4 regions of the Devosia beringensis genome follow, and region 4 is predicted to be linked to each of the others. Evidence: predicted binding sites of a transcription regulator. Region 4 holds the regulator's gene; each other region holds the start of a gene.
What was found. The regulator LexA, encoded in region 4, represses DNA repair genes until DNA is damaged. The targets are predictions, from matches to a motif close to TGTTCNNNNTGTGTTCNG.

Region 1: GDR53_RS03545 (PA0069 family radical SAM protein) is a predicted target of LexA. The motif match lies at 1,481-1,498, and genes of this name have one in related genera.
Region 2: GDR53_RS05220 (DNA recombination protein RmuC) is a predicted target of LexA. The motif match lies at 1,383-1,400, and genes of this name have one in related genera.
Region 3: GDR53_RS12135 (putative DNA modification/repair radical SAM protein) is a predicted target of LexA. The motif match lies at 1,494-1,511, and genes of this name have one in related genera.

What each region holds. Positions count from the first base shown of each region.
Region 1 is NZ_CP045422.1:716,295-720,004, reverse strand. It holds gene GDR53_RS03550 (HAD family hydrolase) at 1-261, shown strand, start outside; gene GDR53_RS03545 (PA0069 family radical SAM protein) at 258-1,406, opposite strand; gene GDR53_RS03540 (MDR family MFS transporter) at 1,816-3,288, shown strand; gene GDR53_RS03535 (NAD(P)-dependent alcohol dehydrogenase) at 3,335-3,710, opposite strand, start outside.
Region 2 is NZ_CP045422.1:1,070,645-1,074,354, reverse strand. It holds gene fmt (methionyl-tRNA formyltransferase) at 1-723, opposite strand, end outside; gene def (peptide deformylase) at 772-1,287, opposite strand; gene GDR53_RS05220 (DNA recombination protein RmuC) at 1,425-2,852, shown strand; gene GDR53_RS05215 (ATPase inhibitor subunit zeta) at 3,155-3,469, shown strand; gene recR (recombination mediator RecR) at 3,480-3,710, opposite strand, start outside.
Region 3 is NZ_CP045422.1:2,470,010-2,473,719, reverse strand. It holds gene GDR53_RS12140 (UdgX family uracil-DNA binding protein) at 1-255, opposite strand, end outside; gene GDR53_RS12135 (putative DNA modification/repair radical SAM protein) at 255-1,490, opposite strand; gene GDR53_RS12130 (DUF2200 domain-containing protein) at 1,664-2,023, shown strand; gene GDR53_RS12125 (ring-cleaving dioxygenase) at 2,159-3,109, shown strand; gene GDR53_RS12120 (hypothetical protein) at 3,271-3,456, shown strand; gene mnmA (tRNA 2-thiouridine(34) synthase MnmA) at 3,463-3,710, opposite strand, start outside.
Region 4 is NZ_CP045422.1:3,847,744-3,851,453, reverse strand. It holds gene GDR53_RS18725 (FG-GAP-like repeat-containing protein) at 1-1,515, opposite strand, end outside; gene lexA (transcriptional repressor LexA) at 1,766-2,479, shown strand; gene GDR53_RS18715 (YybH family protein) at 2,479-2,856, shown strand; gene GDR53_RS18710 (GyrI-like domain-containing protein) at 2,885-3,382, opposite strand; gene GDR53_RS18705 (DUF2155 domain-containing protein) at 3,505-3,710, opposite strand, start outside.

The sequences.
Region 1 (3,710 bases), 920 kb from region 4:
AAGCCCCATCCGCTGCCCTATCTCGAAGGGCTCCGGCTGCTGGGCGCCGATGCGGCCATTTCGGTGGCTTTCGAGGATTCACGCACCGGCATTGCCTCGGCCACAGCGGCGGGCCTCGCCACCATCGGCCTGCGCACCAGCCTCGACGATGCCCAGTTGCGCGCCGCCGGTGCCGTGCTCTCCGCCGATGGCTATGACGATCCGGCCGTGCTGGACATCATCGGCGACACGCTGCGCATTCCGCTTGGCGCGCCGGCCTAGAACAGGCTCATCTGCGCGCTTTCGACCTTGGGCGGCACGAACAGGTCATTGCGCAGCCCGGGCAGCTTGCCGTCGAGGCCATAGCGCTCGCGGCCTTTGTCGAAACGCTGTCGCAGCAGCGTGGCATAGGGCCCTTCGCCGGTCATGCGGGTGCCGAAGCGGCTGTCATAATCCTTGCCGCCGCGCGTATCGCGCACCAGCGCCAGCACATGGCGTACCCGGTCGGGGAAGTGCCGCAGCAGCCATTCGCGGAACACGTCGCGCACCTCGCCCGGCAGCCGCAGAAGGATCATCTGCGCACTGGTGGCGCCCTGCGCCGCCGCGGCGTCGAGAATGCGCTCGAGCTCCATGTCGTTGATCGCCGGAATCATCGGCGAAGCGAACACCGCCACCGGCACGCCCGCTTCGCTGAGCAGGCGAATGGCTTCGAGCCGCCGGGCAGGGGAGGAGGCGCGCGGCTCCATGCGCCGGCTGAGCTTGTGGTCCATCGAGGTCATCGAGATCGCGACCTTGACCAGGCCCAGCTTGGCCAGTTCAGTCAGCAGGTCGAGATCGCGGATGATCAGCGATGATTTGGTGGTGATCATCACCGGATGCTTGGTCTCCAGCATGACTTCCAGAATGCCGCGCGTCAGCTTGTGCTTGCGCTCGGCCGGCTGGTAGGGGTCGGTATTGGTGCCCATGGCAATGGGCTTGACCCGGTAGCTTTTTGCTCCCAGCTCGGCGCGTAGCGCCTCGACCGCATTGGTTTTGACATAGATGTCGCGCTCGAACTCGATGCCGGCCGAATGGCCCAGAAAGGCATGCGTCGGCCTGGCATAGCAGTAGGAACAGCCATGCTCGCAGCCGCGATAGGCATTGATCGAGCGCTCGAAGCCGATGTCCGGGCTGTCATTGGACGTGATGATGGTCTTGGCGCGCTCGTTGTGTTCCACGGTCTCGAAGATCGACAGCGGCTCGACATTGTCCCAGCCGTCATCGAAGCTCTCGCGCGTCTGCTTTTCGAACCGGCCGTTACGATTGCTCTGCGCGCCTCGGCCGCGGATGCGGCTGACATCGAGCAGTTCGCGCCGCGCCAGGTCGGCGTCGCGGCTGCGGCTGAGCTGCTCGAGCGCTTCAAAGGACGGGGCTTGATAAAGGGCCATGCAAACGTCTCCTGCCGAACGTGAAGCAGTCGAATCGTGACTGAACAACGCGTCCCAGGATGTAACAGTTCCCGCAGAACAGAACAAGAACAATACCGTGTTTGTTCACCTTTGGTACTGCAGGGTCAGCTACCCGCCCGGTCGCACAAGGCAGCTATGTGATGGGGCGAATGGACGCTGCCGAGGATCCGGATTAAGCCATCCCGCTGTGTCGCGCGGCCTGGCCTGGCCAGCCCGGTTGCCACAACTGTTTCACTGTGTTGCCTCCGCCCCGCTGGCGCTGGCGTCGCGGGTCGACCCATTGCTGACACCGATTGTCACGGCAAACGACCATGCTGGCGTCGATTTCAGCCACTGCCGGCCGTCATGCTGGCGACACTGCCGGATTTTATGCGAGGGATAGCTTTTCATGACCACCCAGGACACCACAATGGACGGCGCGCCGCCGGACATTACTGACAATGCCGCCCGCAACCGGCTGGTGATCGCGCTGCTGCTGGGCTCGACTTTTGTCGTCTTTCTCAACGAGACGATGATGAGCGTGGCCATTCCCCAGCTGATGGCCGATCTGAACATCCTGCCCAATATTGCGCAGTGGCTGACCACGGCCTTCCTGCTCACCATGGCTATCGTCATCCCCATTACCGGCTTCCTGCTGCAGCGCATGAACACCCGCCCCGTCTTCATGCTGGCCATGTCGACCTTTACCCTGGGCACCGCGATCTGCGCCGCCGCCCCCGGCATCGAACTGCTGATTGTCGGCCGCATCATCCAGGCCGTCGGCACTGCCATCATGATGCCGCTGCTGATGACCACGGTGATGACCCTGGTGCCGCCGGAATCGCGCGGCAAGACCATGGGCAATATCTCCATCGTCATTTCGGTAGCGCCGGCCATTGGCCCCACCATTGGCGGCTTCATCCTGGCCTATCTCGAATGGCGCTGGATGTTCATCCTCATGCTGCCCATCGCCCTGGGCGCCCTTGCCGTGGGCAGCAGCAAGATGCAGAACGTCACCACGCCGCGCTATGCGCCGCTCGACATCATTTCGGTGCTGCTCTCGGCGGTCGGCTTTGGCGGCCTGGTCTATGGCCTGTCCAGCCTGGGCGAGGGCGAGCATGTCGGCGCGGCCTTCCCGCTCTGGCTGCCGTTGGTCGTCGGCCTCGTCGGCATGGCGATCTTTGTCTGGCGCCAGATCGTGCTGTCGCGCCAGGACAAGGCGCTGCTCGACCTGCGCACCTTCCTGTCGCGCAACTATACCTTCTCGGTGCTGACCATGGCCGTCGCCATGATGGCCCTGTTCGGCACCGTGATCCTGCTGCCCATCTATACCCAGAATGTGCTCGGTCTCGACACGCTGCAGACCGGTCTGCTGCTGCTGCCCGGCGGCCTTCTGATGGGCCTGCTGGCGCCGCCGGTCGGCCGGCTCTATGACCGTATCGGCCCCACCAAGCTCCTGGTGCCCGGCACGGCCCTGGTATCGGCCGTGCTCTGGGCCCTGACCCGCGTTGACCAGCACACCTCGGTATGGGCCATCCTGGTCGGCCACATCATCATCAGCATCGGCCTGGCTCTGGTATTCACCCCGCTGTTCACCGCCGCCCTGGGCTCGGTGCGCAAGGAAATGTACTCCCATGGCAGCGCCATCCTCGGCTCGGTACAGCAGGTGGCTGGCGCCGCGGGCATCGCGCTCTTCGTCGCGCTGATGACCATCCGCACCCAGGCCCTGGCCGGCGACGGCCTCGAACCGGTCAGCGCCCTGGCCGGCGGCATCCAGCTGGCTTTCCTTGTTGGCGCGGTGATCTCGCTCTTCGCCGTCCTCACCGCCTTCTTCGTGCGCAAGCCCGAAGGCGGCGGCATGCCGGGCCACGCGGCCCATTAGCATCAGCGCGTTTCAGGCGGCGCCGGGTCCTCCCGGCGCCGCGTTCTCATGATGCGGGCACGCCCGGCCTTGCCTCCGCTACGGTGATCACCGCCGCGCCGCGCTTGCGACCGCTGTCGACCAGAGCGTGTGCCTCCGCGATGCGCGCCAGCGGCAGCGTGCTGTCGATCGTGGCCCGAATTGCACCCGACTGCGCCAGGGAGCGGATGGTCTCGAGGTCCGCCAGCGTTTCCGTTGCCATGCCGACAATGATCCGGGGCCCTCGCAAAAGTCTGGCAAGGCCAGCGCGCAGGAACATGCCCCCGCCGGCATCGACAGCCAGCAGGCACGCTCCAAGGGCAGCGATTTTCCGAAACTGGCCGACCGAGACCCGGTTGACCGTGTCCATGACCACATCATAGCGCGCGCCGGTCCGGGCGAAA
Region 2 (3,710 bases), 1.3 Mb from region 4:
GCCGCCCAGTTCGATCTCGAACCAGGCGCCGGGAAAGGGCGAGAGCCCGCGAATGAGATTGTGCACCTCGGCGGCCGGCCGCGACCAGTCGATCCGGCTCTCGGCCTTTTCGATCTTTTTGGCGTAGACGGCACCCTCATCGGACTGCGGGGTGAATTGCAGGCTGCCGCGCTCCAGCGCCGCAAAGGCGCGGCCCATCAGGTCGGCGCCGACAATCTTCATGGTGTCGTGCAGCTCGCCGGCCGTCATGTCCGGACCGATGGCGATGACTTCGCCCAGCCCGATGGGGCCGGTGTCGAGGCCTTCCTCCATCTGCATGACCTGGATCCCGGTCTGGCGGTCACCCGCCATGATCGCACGCTGGATCGGGGCCGCGCCGCGCCAACGCGGCAGCAGTGAGCCGTGCAGGTTGAGGCAACCCAGCCGCGGTGCGTCGAGGATCGGCTTGGGCAGCAGCAGGCCATAGGCGACCACCACGGCAACATCGGCATCATGGCTGGCAAACACGATCTGCTCGGCCTCGCCCTTGAGTGAGCGCGGCGTGAACACCGGCAGGCCGAAGCCCTCTGCCGCCAGGTGCACGGGCGACTTGCGCTCTTCCTGGCCGCGTCCGGCCGGCTTGGGCGCGCGCGTATAGACCGCCACGACCTCATGCCCGCTCGAGACGATTTCGGTCAGCGTCGGCACGGAAAATTCGGGCGTACCCATGAAGACGACGCGCATGCAGCAGAGTTTCCTTGTTGGGCCACCCGGGTGAGGTGAGGCGTCCGGCTAGCCGGCAGCGCGCTTGGCGGCCTTTTCGAACTTCTTGATCACCCGGTCGCGCTTGAGGCGGCTGAGATAGTCGATATAGAGCACGCCATCGAGGTGATCGAGCTCGTGCTGGATGCAGACCGCCAGCTTGCCCTCGGCCTCGGTGATGACTTCCTTGCCCTCGAGATCGGTATATTTCACCGTGACCTCATTGGGGCGCTCGACTTCGTAATAGAGCTCGGGGATGGAGAGGCACCCCTCCTCGGTCACCTGCATCTGCTCGCCGAAATGGGTGATCTCCGGATTGATCATCACCAGCGGCGTGGGGGTTTCGTCCTCGCCCGCCAGATCCATCACCACGATGCGCTTCATCACGCCGATCTGCGGCGCAGCCAGGCCGATGCCGGGGGCATCATACATGGTCTCGAGCATGTCGGCGGCCAGCGCCTTGATCTCGTCATCCACCTCGATGATCGGATCGGTAACGGCCCGCAGGCGTGCATCGGGAATGACAAGAATGGGGCGGATGGCCATGGTTGAGGTCCGGCAATTGGGGAAGTGCCTCTCGATATGGTATTTCCGCGCTTGAGGTCAACTCTTGTGGCAGCAGGCCCGGAATGCTGGCTGCTCAGAACATTACAGGAACGCGCCGAATCGGCTAGACTCCGGCCATGGACACAGTGATTTTTATGCTCGGCGACTGGCCGGTTACCTTCCCCATCGCCGCCATGTTCGGCGCCCTCTTGCTCGTCCTGCTGCTGGGGACGATCATGCTCGGCGCCTTGCGCGCCAGCGCTGCGCGGGCGGAGCTTGCGGCCGGACAGGCCGTCGAACAGCTGCGCACCAGTTTTCTCACCCAGCTCGGCGAGCGTGACAGCCGCATCCATGAGCTGGACCATCAACTGGCCCAGGAACGCGAGCGCGGCGAGGAACTGCTGGACATCGAGCGCGAAAGGGCCAGCTCGCTGCGCGCCGACAATGCGGGCCTGCGCGCCAGCATGGCCGAACAGACCAAGCAGTATGAGGAAAATCTCAAGCGCTTCCTCGAAGCCCGCCAGCACATGACGGACGAGTTCAAGTCCATTGCCGGCGAGGTGCTCAAAAGCCATAGCGAGACCTTCTCCAAGCAGAACCGCGAACAGGTCGACGTGCTGCTCAAGCCGCTCAACGAGAAGATCGTCGAGTTCCAGGGCGAGCTGCTGCGCGATCGCGCCACCATGGGCGAACAGATCCGCGCTTTGGCCGCCAGCAACCTGCAGATCACCACCGAGGCGCAGAACCTGACCCGGGCGCTCAAGGGCAATTCCCAGACGCAGGGCGCTTGGGGCGAAATGATCCTCTCGACCATTCTCGAAGGCTCCGGCCTGCGCGAGGGCGAGGAATTCATCACCCAGACCAGCCACACTGCCGAGGACGGCAGCCGCGTGCGCACCGATGTCGAGGTGCTCATGCCCAACAATGACCGGCTGGTCATCGATTCCAAGGTCTCGCTCACGGCCTTTGAGGCCTATGTGAACTGCGAGGACGAGGCGAAGGGCCGGTTCCTCCAAGCCCACATCGTGTCCATCCGCAGCCACATCAAGACGCTGGGCGACAAGACCTACCAGCGTCATGCCCAGAGCAAGATGGACTATGTGATGATGTTTGTGCCCATCGAGTCCGCGCTGGCTACCGCCATCCAAGCCGATGCCAAGCTGGTGGAATACGGCATGAGCCAGGGCGTCATGCTGACCACGCCGACCACGCTGATGACCGTGCTGCGCACCGTGCGCAATGTCTGGGACATCGAAAAGCGCCACCGCAATGCCGAGGAAATCGCCAGCCGCGCTGGCGCGCTTTATGACAAGGTCGTCGGCTTTCTCGGATCCATGGACAAGCTTGACGGCCATCTCGATAAGGCGCGCACCAGCTTCGACGCAGCCAAGGGCCAGCTGTCCTCGGGCAAGGGCAATATGGTGCGCCAGGTGGAAATGCTGCGCGAACTGGGGGCCAAATCCAGCCAGATCATGCCGCCCGGCTGGGAAGGCGGCGAGGGCAGGGCGGACAAGCCCGAGCCAACCCTGCGCCTGGTGACGGACGAGCCGGGCGATCTTGCCTGACCACGAATATTGCCGCCCGCTGACCGCTGCAACCCGGCCTCGGCCCGATGATCCTGCCGTCACGCCGCTCCAGGCCCAGTCAGCTGGGTCAATTGTGGACCCATGGTTACCGCGCCGTTAACGATATTAACGCACTACGGCGCCTGATTTTTATCGCGCCGCGGAATCTAAATGGCAGGTTGGGCCTGTCTGGATGGGTGTAGCCGGCCTGCGGAGCGTACAATTGTACGGACTTCGGTGAGCGCGCGTTAGATTTGCGCTCCCATCTTGCCCCTGCACGGCCAGAAGGCCCAGGGGACAAGATGACGAATTTCAACAAGGCAAACGAAACTACGGAACGCAAATACTTCGTTATCGAGGAGCGCCGTTTCTATGACCGGGCCCGCGCTGACCGCTCTGCCGGGGCGTTCGTCGCCCATTGCCTGGGGCTCGACGCTTCCGACAGCGATGCCTTTGCCGATCGCGTCGTCGAAGCCGGGATCCGCTCGCAGGACGGCCGCGGTGGCTTTGATTTTCTCGCTACCCAGATCGACGCCTGCGGCTACGGCATCGAACAGCTGCGCCTCTGCTACGCTGCCCTGACCAGCGGCGCGGCGCCCTTGGCGCAGGCAGCCTGATCGGCTGGCTTCAGATGCTCGTCCGCGCCTTGAGCGCCTGGCTCAGCGTGCCCTCATCGAGGTAATCGAGCTCCCCGCCCATCGGCACGCCATGGGCAAGGCGCGTGATCTTGACGGCCGAACCGGCCAGACGATCGGTGATGTAATGGGCGGTGGTCTGGCCCTCCACCGTCGCATTGACCGCCAGCACGATCTCGCTGTAGTCGGGCGCCCGGGCGATCAGCTCGTTGATGGTGATGTC
Region 3 (3,710 bases), 1.4 Mb from region 4:
GAGCACGGCAAAGCGCGCCGGATCGGCATGGCAGATGGCCTGTTGCGCAAGATCGAGGAATTGCCGCGGCACCGAGCCGATCGGACGATCGGCCTGGGGCAGAGCCATGGCGTCGACGTCGTCGAGCAAACCACCGGCATCGCCCAGCATACGCCACTCCACTTGCCCGGGGGATAAACCCGCCGCCAGCAATTGCCGCGCCTTGCCGCGCCATTCGGCAAAGTCATTAGGGGCCAGCAGGCGGACGACATGCATCAGAACAGGCTCAACTGTTCCGGCGGTGGCACGAGGCGGGCGCGCAGGCGCGCATCATCGGTCAATCCACCCGGCGTCCAGTCCACCGCCTCGATGAAAGGGCGTATCTTGTCGATTGTGCCGGCAATGCGCGCCACATCATCGAGCCGCAGGCTGTGATGCCGGCGGGTGGCGATGATCCGCTCGACGCTGCGCGTGCCAAGGCCCGGCACCCGCAGCAGCATTTCCCGGTCGGCACGGTTGACGTTGACCGGAAAGCGCGCCCGGCTCTTGAGCGCCCAGGCGAGCTTGGGATCGATGACGAGGTCGAGTAGCCCGTCTTCGCCGCCCGAAACGATCTCGGGGACGTCAAAGCCATAAAACCGGATCAGCCAGTCGGCCTGGTAGAGCCGGTGCTCGCGCATCAGCGGCGGCGCCTTGAGCGGCAGGCGCGCGCTGGCATCGGGTATCGGTGAAAAGGCTGAGTAATAGACCCGCCGCAGCTTGTAGCCCGAATAGAGCCCTGCCGCCCGGTTAAGAATGGCCCCATCATCGGCCGCATCGGCACCGACGATCATCTGCGTCGATTGCCCGGCGGGAGCAAATTTCGGCTTTTTGGCCCGCGCCTTTTTGTCCGGCCCCGCTTCGTCGAGCTTGCCACGCACATTGGCCATGGCGGTGCGGATTTCGCTCGGCTTTTTCTCCGGCGCCAGCGCCTCGAGCCCGATATCGGTCGGCATCTCGATATTGGTCGAGAGCCGATCGGCCCAGCGCCCCGCCTCGACCAGCAGTTCAGGCGCCGCATTGGGTATCACCTTGAGGTGGATATAGCCGGCAAACTGGTGCTCCTCGCGCAGGCTTCGAGCCACCCGCACCAGCTCTTCCATCGTATAGTCCGGCGAGCGGATCACGCCCGAGGAGAGGAACAGGCCCTCGATATAATTGCGCTTGTAGAAATCGAGCGTCAGCTTGACCACTTCCTCGACGCTGAACCGCGCCCGCGCCACATTGGACGACGAGCGGTTGACGCAGTAGACGCAGTCATAAACGCAGAAATTGGTGAGCAGGATCTTGAGCAGCGAGATGCAGCGGCCGTCTGGCGCATAGGAGTGGCAGATGCCGCTGCCTTCGGTCGAACCGATGCCGCCGGTCCCCGCGCTGCTGCGCTTTTCGGTACCGGATGATGCGCAGGACGCATCGTATTTTGCGGCATCGACGAGGATTGCCAGCTTCCGGCGCAGTGTCAGCGTGGCCATGATTGTTCCCTTTATGTTCCTGCAAGGGATAACGCATCGGGCTGGCGAGGGACATGTCAAAAAGACAGGTCTCGGGCAATCGTGATCGCTGACCCAAGACACGCCGACCGCTAACGACGCTTGCCGCGCCCACAACATGCTTTAGACTGCCCCTGGGTGGGAGGCGCTCGGTCATGACCAATCAGCGGGTCTACAATTACAGCTTTGCCAGCATTTATCCGCTCTACGTCACGAAGGCGGAACGCAAGAGCCGCACCCGGCAGGAAGTCGACCAAATCCTCTTCTGGCTCACCGGCCATGACAGGCAAAGCCTCGACCAGGCCATTGCATCGGGCGTGACGCTGGAAAATTTCTTCGCCCAGGCGCCGGCCATGAACCCGGCCCGATCCCTGGTCACCGGCGTCATCTGCGGGGTGCGGGTAGAGGAAATTGCCGAGCCAACAATGCGCGAAATCCGCATCATGGACAAACTCATCGACGAGCTCGCCAAGGGCAGGTCCATGGCAAAAATCCTACGCACCCCCGCCGCCTGACCGCGGCATAGCAGCACCTTTGTTCAAGTATCGACATCAGTCTGTCGGTATTGTCAGCCTGCACAAACTGGTCGCGGTCCTCTACATCTACCGCAACAGCAGCGCGGCACCCGCGCCAGTTCAGGAGATATGACCATGACGCTCGAACTCGGAGGCATCCATCACCTCACGGCGGTCACCGCCGAGCCCAAGAAGAACCTGGCCTTTTATACCCAGACACTGGGCATGCGGTTGATCAAGAAGACGGTCAACCAGGACCAGACCACCGCCTATCACCTGTTCTATGGCGATGGCGTGGCTTCCCCGGGCGCCGATCTGACCTTCTTTGATTTCGAGACGGCACGCGAGCAGCGCGGCAACCACACCGTCAGCCGCACCGGCCTGCGCGTCGACAGCGAGGACAGCCTGAACTGGTGGAAGAACCACCTGCAGACGAAAAACGTCGGCACCAGCGCCATCAAGGAGCGCAACGGCCAGCTCTCCCTCGATTTCGAGGATTTCGAGGGCCAGCGCTTCCGCATGGTGATTGATGCGGTCAACAAGGTCGTGCCCTGGGCCAAGTCGCCGGTACCGGCTGAACGCCAAATCATCGGCCTGGGCCCCATCTCGATGGCCGTGCCGCGGCTAGATCGTACCGAAGCCGTGCTCACCCAGGTGATGAACATGCGCAAGGTCCGCTCCTACGCCATGACCAGCCACACGCCGGAAACTCATGTCTTTGAAATGGGCCCCGGCGGCCCGGGCGCCGAGCTGCATGTTGTTGTCGATCCCGCGCTGCCGCCAGCCCGGCCCGGTGCCGGTGGCGTGCATCACGTTGCCTTCCGCACGCCCGATCAGGACAGCCTGCGGCTCTGGATCGATCGGGTCACTCAGGCCGGCATTCGCTCGAGCGGCGAAGTGGAGCGCTTCTACTTCACCTCGCTCTATTTCCGCGAGCCCAATGGCATCCTGTTCGAGATTGCCACCGACGTCCCCGGCTTTGCCGCCGACGAGCCGATGGAAAGCCTTGGCGAGACCCTGGCTTTGCCGCCCTTCCTCGAAAGCCGCCGCGCCAGCATCGAGGCCAATCTCAAGCCGCTGGTGTAATCCACCGGCCCGCCTCTCCCCCGCGGGGGAGAGGCACCGCGGCTTATGCCGTCAGGCCTTGCTTTTGCAGCCCACGCCTTACTTTTGCAGCCATTGTCGTGCATGACTAATCTGCCAGCACGCGCTCCCTCGTGCATCTGCAGACTCAGTTCGAGGCCATCATGGACGAACCAAAACCAAGCCCCTTCGCCCTCAACCGCGGTCGCATCGTCATTCTGGTGCTTGGTGCCCTTATCGTGGTCATCGCCATCTCGACCTCGCTGGGCGGCATCAATGCCTATCAGCAGTTGCGCGAAGCCAATGCCGAGGCGACCTCGCCGGCGCCAAGCCAGGCGCCAGCGCAGTAGTCCGCCTCAGGCCGCCGCAAACACCTGCGGCACGGCCTCGGCGATAAAGCCGCCACCCCAGACTTCCGCGGTGGCGGTGTCATCGGCATAGAACACGCAGGCCTGTCCGGGCGACACGCCATATTCCCCGCTCACCAGCGTCACGAACACATCGCCATCCCGGCTGTGGATCACCGCTGACTGCGGCCCGGTAGTCGAGCGGATCTTGACCTCGACCGGGGCGCCATTGCCGGCGCTGAGCTCGGCCAGCGGCG
Region 4 (3,710 bases):
GCCATCACCACCTTCGATGAGGTCGCCGCCATTGCGGCCCGACAGCGTGTCATTGCCGCCTTGTCCATCGAGGAAGTCGCCGAAGAACGCGCCCGACAGCACGTCATCAAGCGGACCGCCGCCGGCAATCTCCACGCCGTCCAGAATGATCAGCGGCACATCGACCGCGATGCTGCCGCCGCCGGGCGCCTGCGCCGTCACGGTCACCTGCAGCAGCAAGGTGCCGGGGTCGGCCGCGCCCCCGTCGAAGGACAGCGTCAGTGTCGCCGGATCAAAATTCAGCCATTCCGGCAGCGGATTGCCATAGATGTCGGCGGTGAACACCGTCGCGTCCGGCAAAGCGGCGAACAGGCTGGCCGGCAGGACCAGGCTCATGCCCTGCGCCGAAAACGCCGGCACCGGCCGCGTCAGGTCGACTGTGGACGGGTCGCCGGGCTCGTTGCGTAATAGGGTCACTGGAGGAACATGGCTTTCGCCCTGCGCCAGCGAGCCGACCAGTACATCGATATCGCCATCGCCGTCGAAATCGCCACTGGCAACGCCAGTGCCAAAAGTCGCCCCGGCAAAACGCTGCACCTCCACGAAGACACCGTTACCGCTATTTTCAAGGACCACGGTGGGATACGCCGCCCAGGCCGCTGAAATAAGGTCGAGATCACCGTCTGCATCAAAGTCGGCGAGTTCAAGGCGGCCGGGGCCTTGCGCCAGGCGCTGCCCGCTATCGGTAAAGCTGCCCGATCCATCATTTAGAAATATCCGGTCGCCACTGCCGTTGCGTACGCGCGTGGCGATATCGATATCCCCGTCACCATCGACGTCGCCTGCGGCCCCAGCATCAAAGAGGTTTGTCATGTCCTCCGCGTCAGCAAAGGCAATCTGGCTCACAAATGAGCCGGAGCCGTCGTTGACATAAATGAGTTTGCTGTTGGACGAGTGGCTCGTCACGAAATCGAGGTCTCCGTCCCCGTCGAAGTCGGCCACGACGGCGTGGCGCGCACCGGAAATCGGCGCCTCCCAGCCCTGAATAAAGGCACCAGTTCCATCATTGCTGAACAGCCGCGTATGACTATCGCCCACCGATAGGATATCGACATCGCCATCGCCGTCGAAATCGCCGACCTCGACGCTGTAGCCGCTGTCCTCCTCAATCAGCAGCGCACCTTGGGTGAGATTGCCCATGCCGTCATTGAGCCAGATCGTGCCGGGATTGTGGGGGCTGCTGAACACCGCATCCATGTCGCCATCGCCGTCCAGATCGGCAAGCGCCACACTGATCGAATTGGCGTACAGGGAGGCGCCAGCAGTGAACGCGCCCGTGCCGTCATTGGTCAGTACTACCGCGCCACCTGTGGCGACGACAGCGTCCAGATCGCCATCGCCGTCCATGTCGGCAACGGCGATGTCAGCTGCGTTGCCAGTTCCGGCAATGGTCCCCGCATTGTCGAAGTGCCAGCCCGTCTCGACTGGCGGCGCAAAGACCACGGCCCGACCAAAGTTTACAATGCCAAAGTTCAATCTCGCCCCCGCGATAGACTTGCCGTATTCACCTCCCATATGCCGACAACAGAACACAGTCTGTCAATGCTCTGTTAATACAATACTGGCCGCTGGATCGGCGCCCTGCCGCGAAGCAATGCGCAGTCACACCTCACAACTGCCGCCCGGATATCCCTGCAATACAGGCGTGGAACGGATGACTTGCAGAACACAACCGGAACACCTATAGTCGTTCTGTCTATGTTCCGATTCTAATCCCGAGGGGCCCATGCTCACGCGCAAACAACACGAGCTGTTGATGTTCATCCACGAACGGATGAAGGAAAGCGGCATTCCGCCCTCCTTCGACGAGATGAAGGATGCGCTGGATCTGGCCTCCAAATCGGGCATCCATCGCCTGATCACCGCCCTCGAGGAGCGCGGCTTTATCCGTCGCCTGCCCAACCGGGCCCGGGCGCTCGAAGTGCTCAAGCTCCCCGATTCCATGAACCCCTCGCTGGGCGGCCGCAAGGCGCGCTTCGAGCCTTCGGTGATCGAGGGCAATCTGGGCAAGGTAGCCAGCCCCCCTTCGCGCATATCAGCGGCCGAGGACTATGCCAGGCCGATCGCCATTCCGGTCATGGGCCGTATCGCGGCCGGTACGCCCATCGAAGCGATCCAGAACCATTCTCACACCATCATGGTCCCGCCCGAAATGTTGGGCAGCGGCGAGCATTACGCGCTCGAAGTGCGCGGCGATTCGATGATCGATGCCGGTATTTTCGATGGCGACACCGTCTTGATTAAGAAGCAGGACGCGGCCAGCACCGGCGAGATCATCGTGGCTCTCGTGGATGATGAAGAAGCCACCCTCAAGCGCTTGCGTCGCAAGGGTAATACCGTGGCGCTCGAAGCCGCCAACCCGGCCTATGAGACCCGCATCTTCCCGCCCGACCGGGTCAAGATCCAGGGTCGCCTGGTCGGCTTGTTGCGCAAGTACTGATGGCAGCGATCGGCCCCGAAGGCGTCATGGAACGCTACGGGTCGCTGATCAACGAGCACCGGTTCGAGGTCTTGCTGCCGTTGATTGCCCCGGACGCGGTGTTCTGGTTCAACGACGGATCGCATGCCGGCATAACGGCGATTGCCCAGGCCTTTGAATCGGTTTGGGCGGTTCTGCGTGACGAAAGCTATTGGCTGGAAGATCTGCATTGGTTGGCCCGGGATGACCGGGCCGCCGCGTGCATCTACCGCTTTTGTTGGACCGCCACGATCAATGGCCGGGCCGCATCTGGCAGCGGCAGGGGCACGACGGTGCTGCAGTGCCGCGCTCAGGCTTGGCAGATCGTGCATGAGCATTTGAGCGCGGCGCCGGGGTAAGGCATGCCTGAGGGCTGGTTTGACCGCCCTACCCAGCCGTCTTGAACAGCAGCCTTGTCTCCCATTTTGCCGGGTCCGGTTCGGCCGACGGGTCGGTTTCGTAGATTTCGAGGCGACAGGCGAAATGGTCGCCATCGCCTTTTTCCACCACATCCCAGGCAATGCCGCGCTCCTTGGCCCAGCCGATCAGCATGGCGGTGGCGTCATAGAGTCCGTCATAATGACCGGTATGGGTCATGGCCGCATATTTGCCTGCCGGCAATTCGCCGAACTTGATCGCGCCGTCCGGCGCCGCGACCCGGTCGACCGGGACGCCGACCTCGATATCGAGCGTCCTGGCCATGTCGATGCGGCGATAGTTGAAGAACGGCGCCGCAATGGGCGCGACGCCGAGCTTGGCCAGCCCGGCAAACAGCGCCGGAAAGCCTTCATCGGCGGCCTTTTTCATCTCCGCCATGGTGACGGTGAAATCGATATAGGCATAGGGCCTTGCGGCCTGGTCTTGGATGATCGGGGTGGTCAGCACGATGGGCTCCTCTCACTTCTGCTGCGACAGTCTTCTGCCGCTCCCGCACGCTGGGGCGTGGCAGTGTGAGGACGACGATCAGCAGGAGTGGGATTCGACAGGCTCGGAAGAGCGAGCGGCGATCAGTCGCGCGCGTCGGGCGGCGGGATATCGGTGCTGGTCTTGCACTCCACCAGCCACACATCATAGACGGCGTGGTCCACGGCATTGAGCGCCGGGCTGTCGGCAAACATCCAGCCGGTAAAGATGCGCTTGGACGTGCCGGTCAGACTGCGCTGGTCGACCTCGAGAAAGGCCGACACGCGCTGCGCTTCGGTGACGGGGTGGC